DNA from 3 places in the Nonomuraea sp. NPDC049625 genome. Region 1 is predicted to be linked to each of the others. Evidence: riboswitches for the same ligand, from Rfam matches in the RefSeq annotation. Region 1 holds a riboswitch; each other region holds the start of a gene.
The links. Region 1 has a riboswitch for thiamine pyrophosphate ahead of tenA (thiaminase II). Riboswitches for the same ligand answer to the same signal wherever they lie in the genome.

Region 1 (6,774 bases):
GGGCCGGACTGCCGTACCGGCCCGCCCGAGGCACGGTGGGAGCGGGCACGGTGGGAGCGGGCACGGTGGGAGCGGGCACGGTGGGAGCGGGCACGGTGCGCCAGACGCTGCGGGTCAACCGGCGGCTGCTGGCCGACGGGCGGGTGCGCGGGCTGCTGCTGGCGGGGTGGCTGCCGTGCGTGTTCCTGGCCGGGGCCGAGGCCATGGTCGTGCCCTATCTGGGCGGGCAGGGGCAGGCCGGGGTGGTGCTCGCGGCGGCGGCCGTCGGGATGGCGGTGGGGGAGTTCGCGGTGGGCAGGTTCGCCGCGCCGGGGCTGCGCGAGCGGCTGTCGTTTCCGCTGGCGGTGCTGCTCGGCGTGCCGTGGGTGGGGTTCGCGCTCGGGCCGGGGATGGCGTGGGCCGCCGTGCTGGCCGCGGTGGCGACCGCGGGGCTGTCGTACCAGCTGGGGTTGCAGCGGCGGTTCGTCGAGTCGGTGCCCGAGGAGGTGCGGGGGCAGGCGTTCGGGCTGCAGTCGTCCGGGCTGATGACGGGGCAGGCGGCCGGGGCGGCGCTGGTCGGGGCGCTCGGAGAGGTGATCGCCCCCGGGCCCGCGATCGCGGTGGCGGGCGGTGCCGGGGTCCTGGTCGCGCTGGCGCTGGCGGGCGTGCTGGCCCCGGGCGGTACGCGCGAAGCGGCCCCTCACCTCTGACCGGCCGCTGAGCGTGCAGCGGCCCCTCACCTCTGACCGGCCGCTGAGCGTGCGGCGGGCCCTCGCCGTTGACCGGCCGCCGAGCTCGCGGTGGGCCCTTGCCGTTGACCGGCCGCATCCTCGGCGCGGGCGCGGAAAACCGTCCGCGATCGGGCGTGTCCCGGCTATATGGTGCCGTTCGTGGACACTCTGGAAAGCCTCGTCATCGCCCGGCGGCTGCGCGTCCCCATCGGCGCCGCGCCCGCCGGATCCGGGTCCGGCTGGGGAGAGACCGCCGCCCGCCAGCTCGACGCGGCGCTGCTCAGCGTCGGCTTCACGTGCTCGGCCGCGCTGCTCGAGCGACTGTCCGGGCTGCGCGGCGAGACCGTGGTCGACCTCGGCGTCCGCATTCTGGCCGCCGTCCGCACGCTCGTGGGTGACCACGTCCGGCACAACGCGTACTTCCTCGACTTCCCCAGGAACGTGCCCGACACCCTGGAGTTCTGGGCCGGGCTGCTGCGCGAGGCCCTGCTCGACCCGGTCGCCGCCGCCCGCGTCGAGACCTCGGCGCTCAACCTGCTCTCCCTGCCCGGCTACGGCCGTTACCAGCACACCTACGCCGACCTGCTGGCCGCGCACGCCGAGCTGATCCCGCTGGCCGGGGACCGGGTGACCGTGCTGGAGCTGGGCGGGAGCCTGGAGTCGGAGGCGCGGGAGCTCTACCTCTCGCTGGCGGGCTCCGAGGTGCCCCTGGCCGCCGAGGACCTGGCCGCGCTGCGCCTGCTGGCCGGGTTCTGCGCCGACGAGCCCGAGCGCGTCCCCGTGCGCGAGAACCGCGCGATCGTCAACGAGGTCCGGCTGGCCGAGGGCCGCCCGCTGCTGGTCGACACCGTGACCGACGTGCTCCGGCTCGCCTGCGGCTGCTCCGGCGGCGATGTCACGCTGGCCGAGCCCACCAGGTTCCGCTCGTTCCGCCGGGCCGAGCGCCGCGCCCTGCTGGGAGCCCTGGACGCGGTCGCCTCCCCGGCCAGGCTCGGCGACGTGCCGCGCCACCGGGAGGAGTGGAAGCGGCTCGGCGAACGGCTGCACCCCCACGAGTACCCGCAGTTCCCGCGCGCCCGGGCCGTCTTCGAAACCGCCAGGGGCACGCGCCCGGCCCCGAGCCTGGACGGCCGGGTCGAGGCCGCCCTGTCGGCGGGCCGCACCGCCGAGGCGGTGAAGCTGCTGGAGCAGGCCCCTGGCGCGCTGCTGCGCCGCCTCGACCACCTGCTGCGGACCGGCCTGTCCACGTCGGCCGTGCTGGACGCCGCGGAAGGGGCCGCCTCGGGCGCCTCCGGCCGCGTCCTGCTGTCGCTGCGGGAGCATCTGCAGAACCGGCTCGCCCCCGTCGCGGGCCGCGTCTTCGTCAACCGGCAGGGCAGGGCGTGGGCGGCCCCCGACTCCCGCTCGCCGCTGGAGGAGGAGGCCCTGGCACGGGCGCTGGCCATCCTGGACGAGGAGATCGCCCGTCGCCTCCCCGACCCCGGCGAGCTGATCGTCGACCCCGACGTGCTCGACGTCGCCCTGCCGCTGTCCGGCAAGGCCGTCGTGCCCGGGCTCGGCATGCTGCCCCGGGGCTCGGTGTCGGCGGTGGACGGCGAACTGCTCAGGTTCTTCGTCCACTGGCGCGAGGCCCGGCAGCGCACCGACTACGACCTGTCCGCGCTCATGCTGGACGCCTCCTACGACGACCCGACGCACATTTCCTGGACGAACTACACCAACGACTTCGCCCGGTACTCCGGCGACCTCACCGAGGCGCCCGAGGGCGCGTCCGAGTTCATCGACATCCGGCTCGCCGCCGCGACCCAGCCGATCATCATCCCGCAGGTGAACATCTACGACGGGGAAGCGTTCGACGAGGCCGCCGAGGCGTTCTTCGGCTACATGACCAGGGACGCCGCGCAGGAAGGCAGGCCGTTCGAGCCGCGTACCGTGCGCATGAAGTCGGACCTGCGCGGTTCCGGCCGGATCGCCCTGCCGCTCGTCTTCCTGCGCGGCGCCGACGGCGGCTGGCTGGTGAAGTGGCTGCACCTCTACCTGAAGGGCCACCCCGGCTTCAACCAGGTGGAGGGCAACCGCGTCAGCGCCTCCCTGCTGGTGCGCTCCATCGTCGAACGCGACTTCCTGCGCGTCCGCTACCTGGCCGACCTGCTGCGCGCGAAGAGCACGCCGGCCGGGCCCACCACCTACATCGGGCTGGAGGCGCCGGCCGGCCTCCCGGAGGGGGCGCGGGTCTACACCCCCGGCACGCTGCACGAGCTGATCCCCGCCTGACACGACCGGGCCGGGCCTCTGCTAGCGTTGGCCGTGACGCGGGGTGCCCGGGCTGCCGGGCTGAGATCACACCCGTCGAACCTGATCTAGTTCGCACTAGCGAAGGGACGTCATCGGTGACCTTCTGTGAGAAGATCTGGGCGCGCACGGCCACGCTGCTCGAGGCGATCCACGACCACCCGTTCAACGCCGCGCTCGGCGACGGCACCCTCGACCGCGAGCGATTCGCGTTCTACCTGGTCCAGGACGGGCGCTACCTGGTGGCCTACGCCAAGGTCCTCGCGACCGCCTCGGCCCGCGCCGGCTCTCCGGCCGACGCCGCGTTCTTCGCGCAGAGCGCGCACACGGCGCTCGTCGTCGAGCGGGCCCTGCACACCGGCTACCTGGAGGAGTTCGGGCTGACGGCCGGCGAGACGGCGGCCGTCGCCACCTCGCCGACCTGCCTGGCCTACTCCTCCTACCTCCAGGCCACGGCCCTGGCCGCCCCGTTGCCCGTGCTCGCCGCCGCCGTGCTGCCGTGCTTCTGGGTCTACCAGGACGTCGGCGCGGCACTGCTCGAACGTACGGCGGGCGCGGCCGACCACCCGTACCGGACCTGGATCGGCACCTACTCCGACCCCGCCTTCGCCGCCTCGGTGGAGCAGGCCAAGGCCATCACCGACCGGCTGGCCGAGAGCGCCGACCCCGAGACGCGCCGGGCGATGGACGAGGCGTTCTGCCGGGCCACCGAGTACGAGTGGATGTTCTGGGACAGCGCCTGGCGCCTGGAGACCTGGCCCACGGGACAATGGCTCCGGCCGCAGCTCACGCGAACGACTCGCTGAGCTCCCTGCGCAGCTCACGGGCCTGGTGCAGGTAATGGGTGGCCAGCGCGGTGCGGCCGGACGAACGGTACAGCTCGCCGAGCGTCTGGTACGTGTCCGCCTCCCCGCTGCGATCCCCCAGTTGCTGGAAGATCACCAGGGAGCGCTCCAACTGGTCGGAGCCGTCCGAACGGTCGCCCCTGGCCACCTGGAGCCCGCCCAGGTTCCGCATCGCGTACGCGCCGCAGTGGCGGTCGCCGAGCGCCTCGAAGATGCCCAGCGCGTGCCCCTGGTAGCGCATGGCCCGGTCCGACTGGGCGAACAGGTCGTACATGCGGCCGAGCTGCATCGACACGCAGCCCTCGCGGTGGGCGTCGCCGAGCTCCTCGGCCAGCCGCAGCGCGTCCCCCAGCCACCGGGACGCCTGCTGCAGGTCCCGCAGCGACAGGTAGACGCGCCCGATCGCCTGCCGAGCGTACGCCTCGCCGCTGCGGTCGCCGATGGCCAGGAACATGGCCAGCGCCTGCCGGAAGGACGCGAGCGCCTTGAGATGCCGGTTGGAGAACTGGCTGACCGCCGCCAGCCCGCAGATCGAGATGGCCTCGCTCCGCGTGTCGCCCAGCTCGTGGAAGATGGCGCGGGCCCGCCTGAACATGTCCTCGGCCTCGGCGTACCGGTCCTGGTAGAGGCAGACCTGGGCCAGGCCGCGCAGCATGGCGGCCTCCCCGAGGCGGTCGCCGGCCGCGCGGGCGCTGTCGAGGGCGAGGCGGTGCGTCAGCTGCCACTCGTCCAGCAGGCAGTGCAGGTCGAAGTACGGGACCAGGGTGGCGGCCAGCCCCCACGCGGACTGGGCCAGGCCCGCGCCGGCGGCCAGCTGTACGGCCTCGACCAGGGACTCCCGCTCGGCGTCGAACCACGACAGCGGCTGGGCGGTCAGGCGGCCGAGGGTCTCCCGTTCCAGGCTCCAGCGGGGCGCGAGGTCGGACGTCAGCCCGAAGAGAGTGGTGGGCAGCCGCAGGGAGGCGTGCTCGGCGGCGGTCAGCCAGCCGCCGAGCACCCGGGCCAGCGCGTGCCGTTCGGTGTCGCCGCCCGCCTTCTCCTTGGCGGCGCAGCGGATCAGGTCGTGGAGCCGGTAGCGGGGCTGGCCGACGTGGTCGGTGCCGGCCAGCCGCAGGAGGTTCGCGTCCACCAGGGTGTCCACGACGGCGTCGGCCCGGGGCCGGTCGAGCACGGCGTCGGCCACCCAGCCGGGTACGGACCGCTCGCCGAGCAGGCCGATCGCGCGGAAGGCCAGGGCGGCGTCGTCGGACAGCCGCCGGTAGCTGAGCTCGAACGAGCCGCGTACCTCCAGGTCGCCGGCGCGTAACTCGTCGAGGCGGCCGGCCTCGTCCTCCAGCCGCTGCCGCAGCACGCCCAGCGACCAGCCGGGCCGTCCGGACAGCCGGGCCCCGGCCACGCGGACGGCCAGCGGTAAGTGGCCGCAGGAGCGCACGATCGCCCGGGCGGCCTCGCGCTCCTCGGCCACCCGTTCGGGGCCGACGATCCGGCCCAGGAGCTCCTCGGCCTCCCCGGGCGGCAGCACGTCGAGTTCGAGCTGGAGCGCGCCGGGCAGCTCGGCGATCCGCCGGCGGCTCGTGACGAGCACCGCGCTGCCGCTGCCGGGGAGCAGGGCGCGTACCTGGGCGGTGTCGGCGGCGTCGTCGAGGAGGACCAGCATCGGGCGTTCGGACAGCAGGGAGCGGTAGAGCGAGGCCCGCTCGCGCACGGTCGGCGGCAGGGCCGGCTCCGCGACGCCCAGCGCGCGCAGCGCCTCGGCCAGGAGGGCGAGCGGGTCGGCGGGTTCGGAGTCGGTGCCGCCCAGGCACAGGTAGAGCTGGCCGGCGGGGTAGCCCGCCCGTAACGCGTGGGCGCAGTGCACGGCCAGCGCGGACTTGCCCACCCCCGGCGGTCCGGTCACCACGGCGATCGCGGGCGGCCCGTCCGGCCGGTGGGCCTCGGGGGACAGGGCGCGCGTCACGGCCGCGACGTCCTGCGCCCTGCCGGTGAAGTCCGGCACGTCCGCGGGGAGCTGGTGGGGCGCCGCCGCGACGGGCGCGGGCGGGGCGTCGCCCGCCAGCACGGACGCGTGCACGTCACGTAAGTCCTGCCCCGGCTCGATGCCCAGCTCGTCCACGAGCTGCCGTCTGATCGTGGCGTAGGCGTTCAGGGCCTCGGCCCGCCGGCCGCTGTGGTGCAGGGCGAGGATCAGCTGCTGCCACAGGTCCTCGCGGTAGGGGTGCTCGCCGATCAGGTCGCGCAGGTCGTCGATCGCGGCGGCGTGCTCGCCTCGGGCCAGCTTCAGCGCCACCAGCTCCTCGACCGCGGCCAGCCGGGCCTGGGTGAGCGCGCGCAGCCGCCCGTCCCACAGCGCGCTGGCGGGCAGGTCGCCGAGCGGGGTGCCGCGCCACAACGCCAGCGCCCGGCGTAAGTGCTCCGCCGCCTCCTCGGTACGCCCCGCCGCCCGCGCCCTGGCCACCAGGTCCTCGAACTCCAGGGCGTCCAGCCGCCCCGTGTCGAGCTGCATCACGTAACCGGAGGGCCGGGCCTCGATCTGGACGCCGGCCGAGCGCAGCGTGCTCACGTACGTGCGCAGGTTGGCCACGGCCGACGACGGCTGCGTCCGGGGCCACAGCACCTCGACGAGCGCCTCCGAGCTGACCACCTCGTTGGCCTCCAGCAACAGCGAGGCGAGCAGGAGCCTGGGCTTCCTGCCCGCGATGCGTAGGGGTCCTTCCGGGACCCGGACCTGCAACGGCCCAAGAACACTGAATACGGGCTGTTCAACCACCATGACCGCGCGTTCTCCTGAGCTGGGCGCCGTGCGAGGGCGTCCGTTGGTGAAGCGTTCAAGCTGGAAGGGCCTTTATACCGATTTTGGATGTTCTTTGTATGCCGGACTCGCAATCTTGATCCCCAGCAAGAGCGCTTCGGAAGATCTAACGGACAAG
Region 2 (6,774 bases), on a different contig from region 1:
TCGTGCCGTCGGCCACCTCGTGGGAGGCCCCGTTGATCATCACAATCATGAAATATCCCGAAATCTCCCGGGCGAGCACATTGCGGCGAGCTCGCCCTCCTCGCCCAGCAGGATGTCCGCCGTGAGCGGCGCCAGGAGCACGCCGCCCCGATGATGGCCGGTGGCCAGCGCCAGCCCCGGGGTGCCGCTCGGGCCGATGAGCGGCAGGTTGTCCGGCGTGCCCGGCCGCAGCCCGGCCACCACGTCGGAGACCTCCAGCTCGGTGATGCCCGGCACCAGTTCCCTGGCGTCGCGCAGCAGCTCGTAGAGCCCGCCCGCGGTCACCCTGGTGTCGAAGCCCATCTCCTCCTGCGTGGCCCCGACCACCAGCTCGCCGTCGCCCCGGGGGACGAGGTAGACCGGCGTGCCGTGCACGGTGCCGCGGACGCACCGGGTGAGCAGCGGCTGCGGCGAACGCAACCGCATGATCTGCCCCTTGACCGGCCGGACCGGCACCTCGGCCAGCCCGGCGCTCCACGCCCCGGCCGCCAGGATCACCCGCTCCGCCCGCAGCTCGGCTCGCCGGTCGTCGCCGCCGGGCGGCTCCAGGCGTACCCCTGTGACCCGGCCGCCGTCGCGCAGCAGCTCGCCGACGCGCGCCCGTACGAGCCGGACTCCCCGCCGGTCGAGCGCGGCGAGCAGCGCCGCCGTCACGCGGCGCGGGTCCACCCAGGAATCGCCGACGGCCAGCAGCCCGCCCCGCACCGAGGGAGCCAGCATGGGCTCCAGGCGGCGGCACTCGCGGCCGGTCAGCCGCCGGACGGCGAGCTCCAGCTTCTCCAGGTACGCGGCCAGCTCGTCCAGCGCGGCCAGGTCGTCCGCCCCGAACGCCACGTCGAGCGTCCCCTCGGAGCGCAGGTCCAGGGCCTCGGGGCCGGCCAGCCCCGCGTCGGCGGCCAGCTCGGCGGCGAAGGCGGGCCAGCGGCGCAGCGACGCCACGCCGAGCCGCAGCAGCGGCACCTCCGTGTAGGTGACCTCGCTGACCGGCGCCAGCATCCCCGCGGCCGCGTGTGAGGCCCCCGAGGCGGGGGCCGGGTCCACCAGGGTGACGGGCCGCCCTTCGCGGGCAAGCCGCCAGGCCAGCGAGAGGCCGACGACCCCGCCGCCCACGATCACATCCATCCGCGCTCCCTTCGCCGGCATGATCCGGATCAGGTGTCTTGCGGTCGAAGGCCCGATGGCAGCCTTCCTCTCAGCCCGGTCACGGCCGGACTCCCGCGCGTCTTACGCCCCCAGCCTACGGCCTCGCTGCGACGCCCGGACACCGGCCCACGTTAGGGTCATGAACGTGAACGAAGTCGTGGTGGTGGGAGCGGGCCTGGCCGGAGTGCGCACCGTGGAGGCGCTGCGCGCACAGGGGTTCGGCGGGCGGATCACGCTGGTGGGCGAGGAGCGGCATCGCCCCTACGACCGTCCACCCCTGTCCAAGGCCGTGCTGTTCGGCGACGCCGACACCAGCTACGTCGAAACCGACCTGGCCTCGCTCGACGTGGTGTTCCAGCCGGGGGTCAGCGCCAAGGCGCTGCGCGAGGGGGTCGTGGAGACCACCGAGGGCGAGCTCGGCTACGACGGGCTGGTCATCGCCACCGGCGCCGAGCCGATCAGGCTGCCCGGCGACGGCCCGCAACACGTGCTGCGCACGCTCGACGACGCCCACGAGCTCAGGGCCATGCTCGTCCCCGGCGCCCGCGTCTCGATCATCGGGGCCGGCTGGATCGGCGCGGAGGTGGCCACCGCCGCCCGCCGCGCCGGGTGCGCGGTGACCGTGATCGAGGCCGGCCCGGCGCCGCTCGCGACGGCCGTCGGCGCCGAGATCGGGGCCCGCACCGAGCGCTGGTACGACGGCATCGACCTGCGGCTCGACACCATGGTCGACTCCGTGGACGAGGGCGGCGTGCGGCTGGTGGGCGGCGAGTTCGTGGACGCCCACGTGGTGGTCACGGGCATCGGCGTGCGCCCGGCCGTCGAATGGCTCACCGGCGCCGACATCGACCTCCACAACGGCGTCGTCGTGGACGAGCACCTGCGCGCCTCCCTCCCGAACACGGTCGCCGTCGGCGACTGCGCCGCCTGGTGGTCGCGCCGCTGGCAGACCAGGCTCAGGGTCGAGCACTGGGACACCGCGCTCAACGCCCCCGAGGTGGCCGCCGCGAGCTTGCTGGGCGAGGACGTCGCGTACGATCCCGTTCCGTACTTCTGGTCGGAACAGTTCGGGCACATGGTGCAATACGCCGGTCATCATTTGGCAGGCGAGCGCCTGATCTACCGGGGCGAGCCGGAGGGCAAGTGGTCGGCCCTCTGGCTCACGGCCGACGACGCCCTCGCCGCGGTGCTCGCCGTGGATCGGCCGCGAGACCTCGTTCAGGGGCGCAGAATCATCGACGCGGGACACCGTCTCGACGCGGAACGCCTGGTAGATCCAGAAGTCCCTCTACGGGATTGTGTTGTTTGAGCAAGCGCGGCATGTGGTAGTTGTGGTTTCGTGACGCTTTCTGTTGCACAGATCGACCGGGAGACCGACCAACTCGTCGACGAGTGGCTCACGCTCCCCGAAGTGGCCTCGCGCCTAGACCTTCCGATCGGGCGGGCCAAGCAACTCCTCAAGGACCACAAGCTGCTCGGCGTACGCCGGGGGGGCGGCGGGCCACAGGTGCCCGCTGTGTTCCTCGATGGAAAGGATGTGATGAAGGGCCTGCCCGGCACGCTGACCGTGTTGCTGGACGCCGGCTACGACGATGTCGAGTCGCTGCGCTGGCTCTTCACCCCTGACGAGTCCCTGCCCGGATCGCCCATCGAGGCGATCAAGGCCGGCCGTCATACTGAGGTCAAGCGGCGTGCCCAAGCCCTCGGTTTCTGAAGCCCGCCTCTATCTCTGCACCGACGGCCGCCGCGACCGCGGCGACCTGGCGGAGTTCCTCGACTCGGTGCTGGCCGGCGGCGTGGACATCATCCAGCTGCGGGAGAAGGGTCTGGAGGCCCGCGAAGAACTCGCGCTCCTCGAGGTCTTCCGCGACGCCTGCGACCGGCACGGCAAACTGCTGGCCGTCAACGACCGGGCGGACGTCGCCTACGCCGCCCGGTCCGACGTGCTCCACCTGGGGCAGGACGACCTTCCTGTGACGGTCGCGCGAGAGATACTCGGCGACGACATCGTCATCGGACGGTCCACCCACTCCGTGGCCGAGGCTTCCGCCGCGGCAGCGGAGCCGGGCGTCGACTACTTCTGCTGCGGCCCCATCTGGCCCACGCCCACCAAGCCCGGCCGCCCGGCCCCCGGCCCGCCGCTGCTCCGGCACGCGGCGGCGCTGGAGACCTCGCGGCCGTGGTTCGGGATCGGCGGCATCGACCTCGCGAACCTGGACGAGGTGATGTCGTACGGCGTGCGCCGCGTGGTGGTCGTACGCGCGATCACGGACGCGGAGGACCCGGGCGCGGCGGCGGCGGAGTTCGCCAAGCGCCTGTCCTCCGCCTGACCGACAAGCCCGTGACCGACAAGCCCGTGACCGGCAAGCCCCTGACCGACAAGCCCCTGACCGACATGAGCCCCTGACCGCGGCGGCCACCTGACCACAGGAGGCCGCCCGGCCGTACGGGGCCCTGCGACCCACGAGGCGCCCGCCACCACACGGGCGCCTCCGAGTCGGAGGCCCGGGCCCAAGGCGGCGATCCCCGGGCAGGTCAGGTCAGGTCTTGCGGGAGGTGGCGGCGATGGCCAGCTCCGTCAGAGCCGCGCGCGCCTCCGCCGTGATCGGCGCCTCGTCCAGCGCGGACAGCGCGTCCCCCAGATAGTCGCCGATCAGGTCCTCGCACTCCTGCAGCGCGCCCGTCTCGTCGATGATCTGCCGCAGCGTCTCCACCCCGTGCTCGTCCAGCCCGGGATCCCCCAGCAGCCGCCGGACGGTCTGCGCCGCACCCGGGGACGCGGCAGCCAGCGTGCGGGCCACGAGCATCGTCCGCTTGCCCTCCCGCAGGTCGTCTCCGGCGGGCTTGCCCGTCTGCGCCGGGTCGCCGAACACCCCCAGGATGTCGTCACGCAGCTGGAACGCGATCCCGACCCGCGTGCCGTAGCCCGTGCACAGCTCGTCCATCCAGGGCGCGAGCTTGCCGCCGGCGAGCACCAGCCCGAGCCTGAGCGGCTGCTCCACCGAGTATTTGCCGCTCTTGAACAGCGCCACCCGCAGCGCCGACTCGAACGTGTTCTCGCCGTGCGCCTGCTCCAGCAGGTCGAGGTACTGGCCGCACATCAGCTCCGTACGCATGTGGTCGTGCACGGGCTGGGCCGCCGCCAGGGACTCGGGCGGCAGACCGCTGGTGCGCCACATCTCGCCCGACCAGATCAGCAGCAGGTTGCCCAGCAGGATCGCCGCGCCCTCGCCGAACTGCTCCGCGGACCCGTACCAGGCGGACTTCTCGTGCAGCGCCTGGAACCGGCGGTGCGCGGACGGCATGCCCCTGCGCAGGTCGCTCTTGTCCATCACGTCGTCGTGCACCAGCGCGCTGGCCTGCAGCAGCTCCAGCGAGGCCGCCGCGGTGAAGATCGCGGGCACGTCCGTGCCGCCCGCGCCGCGCCAGCCCCAGTAGCAGAACGCCGGACGCAGCCGTTTGCCGCCGGCCAGCAACTCGTCGGCGGCTGTGCGCAGCGGCTCGAGCTCGGGGTCACCGGGGGCGGGCAGCTGTCGTTCGACGAACTCTCCGAGGGCACGCTCCACCTGTGTGCGCAGGGTGTTCATGCCAACGGCGTCAGTGGTCATGCCTTGAGACTAGTGGCCGCGTGCGGGGGAGCGGATGTGCAGGTGTCCTAATAGGGGCATCTGAGGTGGCGTGGACGGTGATGTGCCGCTCGTGCCGGTGACATGGCTGTGGCGGCAGGGGTGACACGGCCGTGACCTTGAGTCGGTGAGGTCCCTGTAACCTTGGCACATGGCGCTTGGTCGACCCTCCATCCTGCCCGATCGTGTTCCCACCGTCCGCGACATGCTCGCCGCCGGTGGCCGGTCGTTCTCCTTCGAGTTCTTCCCGCCGAAGACCGACGAGGGAGAGCGGCAGCTCTGGAAGGCGATCAGGGAGCTGGAGTCGCTGCGGCCGACGTTCGTGTCGGTGACCTATGGCGCGGGCGGCTCCACGCGTGACCGCACGGTCGACATCGTCGAGCGGATCGCCCACGACACGACGCTCACGCCCGTGGCGCACTTCACGGCGGTCAACCACTCGATCCGCGAGCTGCGTCACCTGGTGGGGCGCTTCGCCGACGCCGGGGTGCGCAACATCCTGGCCGTCCGCGGCGACCCGCCTGGCGACCCGACGGCCGAGTGGTTGCAGCACCCCGAAGGCGTCCTCTACGCCGAGGAGCTGGTGCGGCTGATCAGGCAGGCGGGCGACTTCTGCGTCGGCGTCGCCGCCTTCCCGTACAAGCACCCGCGCTCGCCGTCCATCGAGAGCGACACCGAGTTCTTCGTGCGCAAGTGCGAGGCGGGCGCCGACTACGCGATCACGCAGATGTTCTTCCGCGCGGACGACTACCTGCGGCTGCGCGACCGGGTGGCGGCCCGGGGGTGCGACACGCCGATCATCCCGTGCATCATGCCGGTGACGCAGATGAGCACGATCGCGCGCTCGGAGCAGCTGTCGGGAGCGCCGTTCCCGGCGGAGGTGGCGGCCCGCTTCGAGGAGGTCGCGGACGACCCTGCGGCGGTGCGGCGGCTGGGCATCGAGCACGGGGCCGAGCTGTGCCGGCGGCTGCTCGACGAGGGCGCGCCGGGCATCCACTTCATCACCTTCAACCGCTCCAGCGCGTCGCGCGAGGTCTTCCAACGCCTCGACGCGGTGCCCCTTTCCGCCTGAAAACCTTTCGTTCTTTACGGCGGAGCACGGGCGGCGCCACCCGCCGCCCGTGGCCGGTGGCCTCCAGGAAGACGCCCGCTGACCCGCACGTGGCCGGCCGCCGCAACGGCGCAACGTGGACCCTCTTCGGGGGTTCACAAGCGTTGACCCTGAGCGGTGGGCAAGATCGCCCGACGAAGGCCCCCAACGCCTCCCACCCACGGCACCGACTGCGCCACCCCACCGCCCACGCGCCGCACGCATTGCGCCGCCCCCACCGCCCCCACCGCGGCACGCATTGCGCCGCTCCCGCCGCCCATCTTCCCGCCGCACGCATTGCGCCGGGTCCCACCGACCGCCTCCTCGCCGCACCGGCGCCAGGGGAGTGCGCGGATCTGGGCGCCACGGTGGGCCGGGGCGGCACGTCGGGCACTCGCCGCACGCATTGCGCCGGGATCCGCCGACCCCCTTCTCGCCGCACCGGCGCCGGAAGGGCCGCACAGACCTGGGCCGCACGCTGGGTGGGAGGCGCGCTGGGCGGGGCCGGAAGCCGGGGCCGGATGTCGGGTGGGGGAAGCGCGCTGGGGTTGGGCGCGTCGCTTCGCGTTTCGCTGGCCGTCCTTTTGCCGCCGCGCCGTGGGACCGGGCACGAGCCCGTCGCTCGCAGCGCTGGGTCCCGCGGGCCGTCGCCTCGGAGTGCTGGCTCCACCCGGGTCGTTGCCCGCAGCATCGGGACCGTCGGTCGTCGGTTGCCGTGGGGTTCGTCGGGGTGGTGAGTGCGGTGGGAGGGAAGGGGCCCGTCACCCGCCCGCAGGGGGACCGGGCGGGTGACGGGCAGGGGACAGTAGACGGTCAGTAAAGGGGTGACTACCTTGCGTAATGGATGGTGCCCCAAGTGGTCGGCAGACAAACCCA
Region 3 (6,774 bases), on a different contig from region 1:
ACGGCGCCCAGGCCCTGGGGTACGTACGGACCCGCAAGGGCGGCGCGCTGCCCGACTTCGAGCGGACCAAGCGGCAGCGGCAGTTCCTGGGCGCGGTCGTGAAGAAGGCGGCCAGCCCCGGAGTGCTGATCAACCCGTTCACGTCGATCCCGCTGGCGATGAGCGCCACGGACGCGGTCTCGGTCGACGGCGGCACGGGCGCCTTCGACCTGCTGTCGCTGGGGCTGGCGATGGGCGACAGCCCGGTGACGACGGTGGTTCCGTTCGGCGGCACCGAGCGGCTCGCGGACGGCGGCGAAGCGATCAAGTCGGACCGGCCCAAGGCGCTGGCCCTCTTCAACGCCCTGAAGGAGGACAAGCCGGTGCCCAAGGACGTCATCGACACCGGCAACTAGAGCGGCTCACCCGGAGGTGGAGGTCGTCGCGGCGATGGTCGCCGCGGTGACCGCCGCGATCATGGCCGCGTTGATGGCGGCGATGGTCTGGGCGACCGCGTCGGCCGTCCAGGCGCCCTCCGCGATCTCCTTGACGCGCTGCCTGCTCGCCTCGGGAAAGGCCTTGCGGTCGAGCTTGGCCGCGTGCGCGATGGCGATCAGGACGGCCGTGCGGGCGTCGGGGTCGGCGCCCGCCAGCGCACTGGTCACCCGGTCCCTGACCGCGGCCTCCACGTCGGAGTCGGCCTCGGGCCAGCGCGTCGTGGGGAAGATGCCCAGCACCTTGCCGCGCTGCTCGGTCAGCACGCCCGACTCCGCCAGCCTGGTGAGCAGGCGCCTGCGCAGCTTGGCCGACTGCAGCCGCTGGACCCACCAGGCGGGCTTGCGCTCCTTGCCCTCCTCGGTGATGCGGGCCAGGGTGGCGTCCAGCTCGGAGTCGCCGAGCGGGGACGGGTCCATGACCGTCACCTTCTTGTCCGACAGCTCCAGCCGGCCGTTGACGGCCAGCTCGGCGAGGAGCGCGCCGGCGAGGGCCGGGTCGAGCTGGGTCCCGGCGACGAGCGGCGTGCCCTTCTCGTCGTCGTGGGCGAGCAGGAGCAGCTCTTCGGCGATCGTCACAGTCATGCTTCGACACTAACCTCCCAGCCATGACTGTCTCGGAGAAGTTGCACGCCGTCGGCCGCCCGCTGCTCCGGGCTCAGCTCGACCATCCGACCGTGGCCGGCATCGCGCGTGGCGACCTGCCCAAGGCGGTGTTCAGGTCGTGGCTGGAGCAGGACTACCTGTTCCTGCTCGACTACGTACGGGTGTTCGCGCGGCTGGCCTGGCAGGCGCCCGACGGGCATCTGGGTGATCTGGTGGACCTGGCGCACACCACGTACCACGACGAGTTGAGCCTGCACAGGTCGTTGTCGGCCGAGTTCGGCGCCGATCTGGAGGGGGCGGTGAAGGGGCCGGCGTGCGCGGCGTACACGGCGTTCCTGCTGGAGTCGGCGGCGTCGTACGGGGAGGGGCTGGCGGCGCTTTATCCGTGTATGTGGGGATATTCGAGTCTCGGACGGATATTGGCGGAAATTTCCCCTGTTGAGTCGAGATATCGGGCGTGGGTGGACACGTACGCGGATCCGGCCTTCGCGGCGCTCACCGCGCGGATCGCGCAGATGATCGACGAGGCCGCACCGGACCCGGCGCGGGCCGAGGAGCTGTTCGCCGAGGGGATGGCGCACGAGCTGGCCTTCTGGAGCGTGCCGTAGCCGTCCACAGGCTGTGGACGGCCGGACGCGCACGTACCCTGGGGACATGCCGGAACTTCCCGAAGTGGAGTCGCTCACCCATTTCCTGCGCGAACGGGCCGTGGGCCGCACGGTCCTGGGGATCGACGTGGTGGCCATCCAGGCGCTCAAGACGTTCGACCCGCCGGTGACCGCGCTCGGCGGGCTGACCATCACCGGGGTGTCGAGGCACGGCAAGTTCCTCGACCTCGACTGCGACGGCCTCCACCTGGTCATCCACCTGGCCCGGGCGGGGTGGCTGCGCTGGCGCGACGACCTGTCGGGCGCGAAGCCCGTACGTCCCGGCAAGGGCCCGCTCGCGGTACGGGTCCGGCTGGCGCCCGACGAGGAGGGCCTGGCGCCCGGGTTCGAGCTGACGGAGGCCGGGACGCAGAAGCGCCTGGCCGTCTACGTCACCAAGAACCCGGACGACGTCCCCGGCATCGCCGCACTCGGCCCCGACCCCCTCGACGAGTCCTTCACCGTCGACGCGCTCAAGCGCATCGTGGGCGGCAACCGCACCCAGATCAAGGGGCTGCTGCGCGACCAGAAGATCATCGCCGGCATCGGGAACGCGTACTCGGACGAGGTGCTGCACGCCGCCAAGATGTCCCCGTTCAAGATCGCGGCCACGCTGACGGACGCGCAGATCGCCGACCTGCACGAGGCCATCATCGCCACCCTGGGGGAGGCGGTGGAGCGGGCGCACGGGCTGGCGGCCAAGGACCTCAAGGCGGAGAAGAAGTCGGGACTGCGGGTCCACAACCGGGCCGGGCAGCCGTGCGACGTCTGCGGCGACACGATCCGCGAGGTGTCCTTCGCGGACTCCTCGCTGCAGTACTGCCCCACCTGCCAGACCGGCGGCAAGCCCCTCGCCGACCGCCGGCTGTCCCGCCTTCTCAAGTGAGCTCGACGGAAGAAGGCACTGTGGAACCGCTCGACGACTACGACGTGCGCCAGTGGGACACGCGCGAGGACTGCGAGGTGCGCCAGATCCTCGACCGCATCGCCGACAAGTGGTCGCTGCTCGTGATCGCCCTGCTCGACTGCCAGAGCCTGCGCTTCTCCCAGCTCCGCCGCGAGATCGACGGCGTCAGCCAGCGCATGCTCAGCGTGACCCTGCGCCAGCTGGAGCGCGACGGCCTGGTCAGCCGCACGGTCCATCCCGTCGTGCCGCCCAGGGTGGACTACGCGCTCACGCCGCTCGGCCGTACGCTGCACGAGACCATCAAGTCGCTGGTCACCTGGACGGAGACGCACCAGGAGGAGATCGCCGCGGCGCGTGCGGCCTACGACGCCAGGCGCGAGATGATGGAGTCATGACCGTTCCTGAGATCGAGGCCAGTGCCGTTCCAGCAGACGCTTACCTGCTCGACGTCCGTGAGCAGGACGAATGGGTCGCGGGGCACGCCCCGGAGGCCGTGCACATCCCCATGACCCAGATACAGGGGCGGGTCGACGAGGTGCCCGGCGACCGCACGGTCTACGTCGTCTGCCGGGTGGGCGGCCGGTCCCTGCAGGTCGCGGCCTGGCTCAACCAGCTCGGGCGCGACGCCGTCAACGTCGGCGGCGGCATGCAGTCGTGGGAGTTCGCGAGCCGCCCGATGGTCAGCGAGACCGGGCAGCAGCCGTTCGTGGCGTAAAAAGGCCCCACTGTGGCGGTTTCGCCGTCGCTGAGGCATGATGAGGGCGCCAACTGCAGATTGTCGCGGGAGCTCGGGGTGCGCCGGGCTGAGAGGGCAGCCATAGATCCGCTGCCGACCGCCTGAACCTGTCCGGGTAATGCCGGCGTAGGGAGTGTGCGATGACGCATGTCGTCGACGAAGTTCCGCTGACTCTTGAAGGCAGGCCGCCGAAGACCCTGGGCGTGCTCGATCAGGGCGCGCTCTGGGCGAATCTCGGAGTCAGCCTCCTGGGCTTCTCCGGCGCGTTGCTCCTGCTCAACCCCCTGTCCAACGCTCCCCTCAGCCTGACCGCCGCGCTCCTGGCGACCGTGGTCGGCAGCCTGATCGGCACCGCCATGGTGGGCCTGTCCGCCGTCCCCGGCACCCAGACGGGGCAGCCCGCGATGGTGCTGCTGCGGGGCCTGTTCGGGGCGCGGATCTCGTACGTCCCCACGATGCTGAACATCGTCCAGATGCTCGGCTGGGCCGCGTTCGAGCTGTGGGTGATCGCCAAGGCGGCCAGCGCGATCTTCGGCGCCGTGCCGTACCAGGTGTGGGTGATCGCGGCGGGGGTGCTGACCACCGCGCTCACGATCTGGCCGCTCGGGTCCGTCAGGCTGCTGCGGCGGTACGTCACCATCGGCGTGATCGTGTCGATGGTGTGGTTCGCCTGGTTCTTCCTCACCAGGGCGCCCGCGCACACCGGCGGGTCCTGGACGGCCTTCGCGCCCGCCGTGGACTACGTGATCGCGCTGTCGGTGTCGTGGGTGCCGATGGCGGCCGACTTCGCCCGGCACTCCAGGTCGAGCAGGGCCGCGTTCACCGGCGTGGTCGGCGGCTACACGCTGGCACAGGTCGCCTGCCTGGGCCTGGGCGTGTTCGCGGTGGCCATGGCGGGGGCCGACAAGGTGGCGGCCGACGGGACGTCGGTGTTCGGCGCGTTCGTGGCGGTGCCGCTGGGCGCGCTGTTCTTCGCGATCCTGGTGCTGCGCGAGACCGACCAGTCGTTCGCCAACGTCTACTCCACCACGGTCTCGCTGCAGAACCTGATGCCGCGGGTGGACCGGCGCGTCTTCTCCGTCGCCATCGGCGTGCTGAGCGTGGCGATCGCCCTGGTCGTGGACGTCAACTCGTACGGGGCGTTCCTCGGGGTGATCGGGGCGGTGTTCGTGCCGATGTTCGCGGTGCTGGCCGTGGACTACTTCGTGCTCGGCGGCTCGCGGAGCTGGAACACCGCTGAGAACGCGCCCTCGCGCTGGTCGAGGCTGGTGCCGTGGGCCCTCGGCTTCGTGGCGTACTGGCTGACGACCTCCGCGCCCACGCTCAAGCCATGGGACCGCTTCTGGCAGGGGGCCCGCGACGCCATCGGCTTCACCCGGCAGCCGTGGATGAACGGGGCGCTCGGCGCGGCCGTCGTCGCCGTGCTGGTCACCCTGCTGATCAGCTGGTCGATGCGCGCCTTTCGACGTTGAGCAGGTGCTGCTTGGCGGCCGCGCCGCCCGCGTAGTCGCCGAGCGCGCCGTCCTCACGCACCACCCGGTGGCACGGCACGATCACGCACACGGGGTTGGAGGCCAGCGCGTTGCCGATCGCCCGCAGCGCGCGCGGCCTGCCGATGCTCGCGCCGATCTCCTCCAGCGTCGTGGTGGTGCCGTACCGGACCGCCATCGTCTTCTGCAGCACCGTGCGTGCGAAGGACGTCGCCAGCGCCAGGTCGACGGGCGTGGTGAACGCGCGCAGACGGCCGGAGAAGTAGGCGTCCAGCTCCCTGCGCACCGGGTCGAGCCGGCGCGGATCCGGTCCGATGAACCTGCCCACGTGCCTCGTGAGCAGCTCGTACACGGCGTTTTCCGGCTCGAAGCTGCACGCCGCGATGCCCTTGCCGGTGACCGCGAGCATCAGCCTGCCGACGGCCCCGTCATAGGGGCCGAACGCGATGTCAGGAGGCGCCTCACCTCGATAGGTGCTGGAGGTCACGCGCAACAGGGCATCGAGATCGTTGCTCGACATGCCGCCAGCCTCCCCGCCGCCGAGAATCACCGTGACCGCAGCGTATCGGACGGATCGCCCGACGCACTCACCACGCCACGTGCACTATGGAGGAGTGGGGGACGAATGGGCCGGTAGTGACGACGAAATAGCTCGCGCTGCCCTCGCCGGTTCGCCCAACGCCGTCGTGGTCGTCGACCGTGATCAGAGCGTACTGGTCTGGAACGAGGCGGCCGAACGGCTGTTCGGGTGGACGGCGGAGGAGATGCTCGGGCGCCGGGCGCCGATCGTGCCGGGCGAGCTGACCGCCGAGCACAACGCCGTGCTCGAACGCGTGCGCACCGGCGGCCAGGTCTCGGTCCGCACCAAGCGCCTACGCGACGACGGGACCGTGCTCGACGTGCGCGTCGACATCAGCGCGCTGCGCCTGGGCAGCTCAGTGGCCGGGTACGTCTGCGTGCACCACCTCGCGCGGGCCGACCAGGTGGCCAAGGATCGCATGGCGCGCCGGGCCAGGCTGGTGCGCCGGCTCACCGACGTGGTCGGCGACATCAACTCCGAGCTGGAGCTGTCGGCCGTGCTCGACCGGATCTCGGCCAGCCTCACGGAGCTCACCGGGGCGGACGCGGGCGGGTTCGTGCTGATCGAGGATGAACGGTTGCGGCTGGTCAGCACGTACCAGCTCCCGGAGGCCATCAGGGGCACCACCACGGACCTGCGCACGAGCCTCGTCGACAAGCTCTTACGCACCGGCAAGACCGTCATGCTGGAGTCGAACGGGCTCGAGGACCTGGTCTGGGCCCGGCTGAAGGGGCTGCACACGATCGCACTGGGCCTTGCCGCGGTCGGAGGGCGCCCGTACGGGGCCCTGTACGCGCTGTTCGCCCAGAGCACACCCGGACACCTCGAACTGGAGCTGCTGGAGCTCCTGGCCGGCCACGCGGGCATCGCCGTCGGCAACGCGGTGGCCTACCAGGAGGCGGTGCGGCAGCGGGCGCACGAGCAGGCCGTCTTCGACGCCAGCGCCGACGGCATCGCCGTGCTCGACGGATCGGGGCGGGTCGTCCGGTGGAACCCGGCCGCCGCCGAGCTCACCGCGTTCCCGGCCGACGCCGTCATCGGCGGGCCGCCGCCGTTCCCGCTGCCCAAGCCGGGCGAGAAGGTCACGTTCCAGATGGAGACCGGGCGGTGGCTGGACGTGGTGAGCGCGCAGATCGAGGAGACCGGCGAGGTGGTCATCGACTTCCGCGACGTGACCACGGCCAAGGAGCTCGAGGAGGCCAAGGACCTGTTCCTGGCCACGACCAGCCACGAGCTGCGTACGCCGATCACGATCGTGCGGGGGTTCGCCAGCACGCTCGACCGGCGCTGGGACAAGATGAGCGACCCCGAACGCCGCTCGGCCGTGCACACGAT

Region 2: another riboswitch for thiamine pyrophosphate. It lies ahead of thiO (glycine oxidase ThiO); the one in region 1 lies ahead of tenA (thiaminase II).
Region 3: another riboswitch for thiamine pyrophosphate. It lies ahead of AB0J87_RS45795 (cytosine permease); the one in region 1 lies ahead of tenA (thiaminase II).

What each region holds. Positions count from the first base shown of each region.
Region 1 is NZ_JBFAOQ010000038.1:46,412-53,185, forward strand. Features, by position in the region: gene AB0J87_RS63000 (MFS transporter) at 1-689, shown strand, start outside; gene AB0J87_RS63005 (hypothetical protein) at 870-2,984, shown strand; TPP riboswitch at 3,014-3,109, shown strand; gene tenA (thiaminase II) at 3,101-3,808, shown strand; gene AB0J87_RS63015 (BTAD domain-containing putative transcriptional regulator) at 3,789-6,578, opposite strand.
Region 2 is NZ_JBFAOQ010000002.1:315,775-322,548, forward strand. Features, by position in the region: gene thiS (sulfur carrier protein ThiS) at 1-49, opposite strand, end outside; gene thiO (glycine oxidase ThiO) at 46-1,161, opposite strand; TPP riboswitch at 1,151-1,268, opposite strand; gene AB0J87_RS08855 (FAD-dependent oxidoreductase) at 1,322-2,491, shown strand; gene AB0J87_RS08860 (Rv2175c family DNA-binding protein) at 2,522-2,896, shown strand; gene thiE (thiamine phosphate synthase) at 2,874-3,512, shown strand; gene AB0J87_RS08870 (polyprenyl synthetase family protein) at 3,723-4,790, opposite strand; gene metF (methylenetetrahydrofolate reductase [NAD(P)H]) at 4,960-5,880, shown strand.
Region 3 is NZ_JBFAOQ010000014.1:327,221-333,994, reverse strand. Features, by position in the region: gene AB0J87_RS45825 (LCP family protein) at 1-395, shown strand, start outside; gene AB0J87_RS45820 (GPP34 family phosphoprotein) at 402-1,058, opposite strand; gene AB0J87_RS45815 (TenA family protein) at 1,082-1,687, shown strand; gene AB0J87_RS45810 (DNA-formamidopyrimidine glycosylase family protein) at 1,734-2,612, shown strand; gene AB0J87_RS45805 (helix-turn-helix domain-containing protein) at 2,633-3,028, shown strand; gene AB0J87_RS45800 (rhodanese-like domain-containing protein) at 3,025-3,348, shown strand; TPP riboswitch at 3,404-3,519, shown strand; gene AB0J87_RS45795 (cytosine permease) at 3,510-4,841, shown strand; gene AB0J87_RS45790 (methylated-DNA--[protein]-cysteine S-methyltransferase) at 4,810-5,379, opposite strand; gene AB0J87_RS45785 (ATP-binding protein) at 5,474-6,774, shown strand, end outside.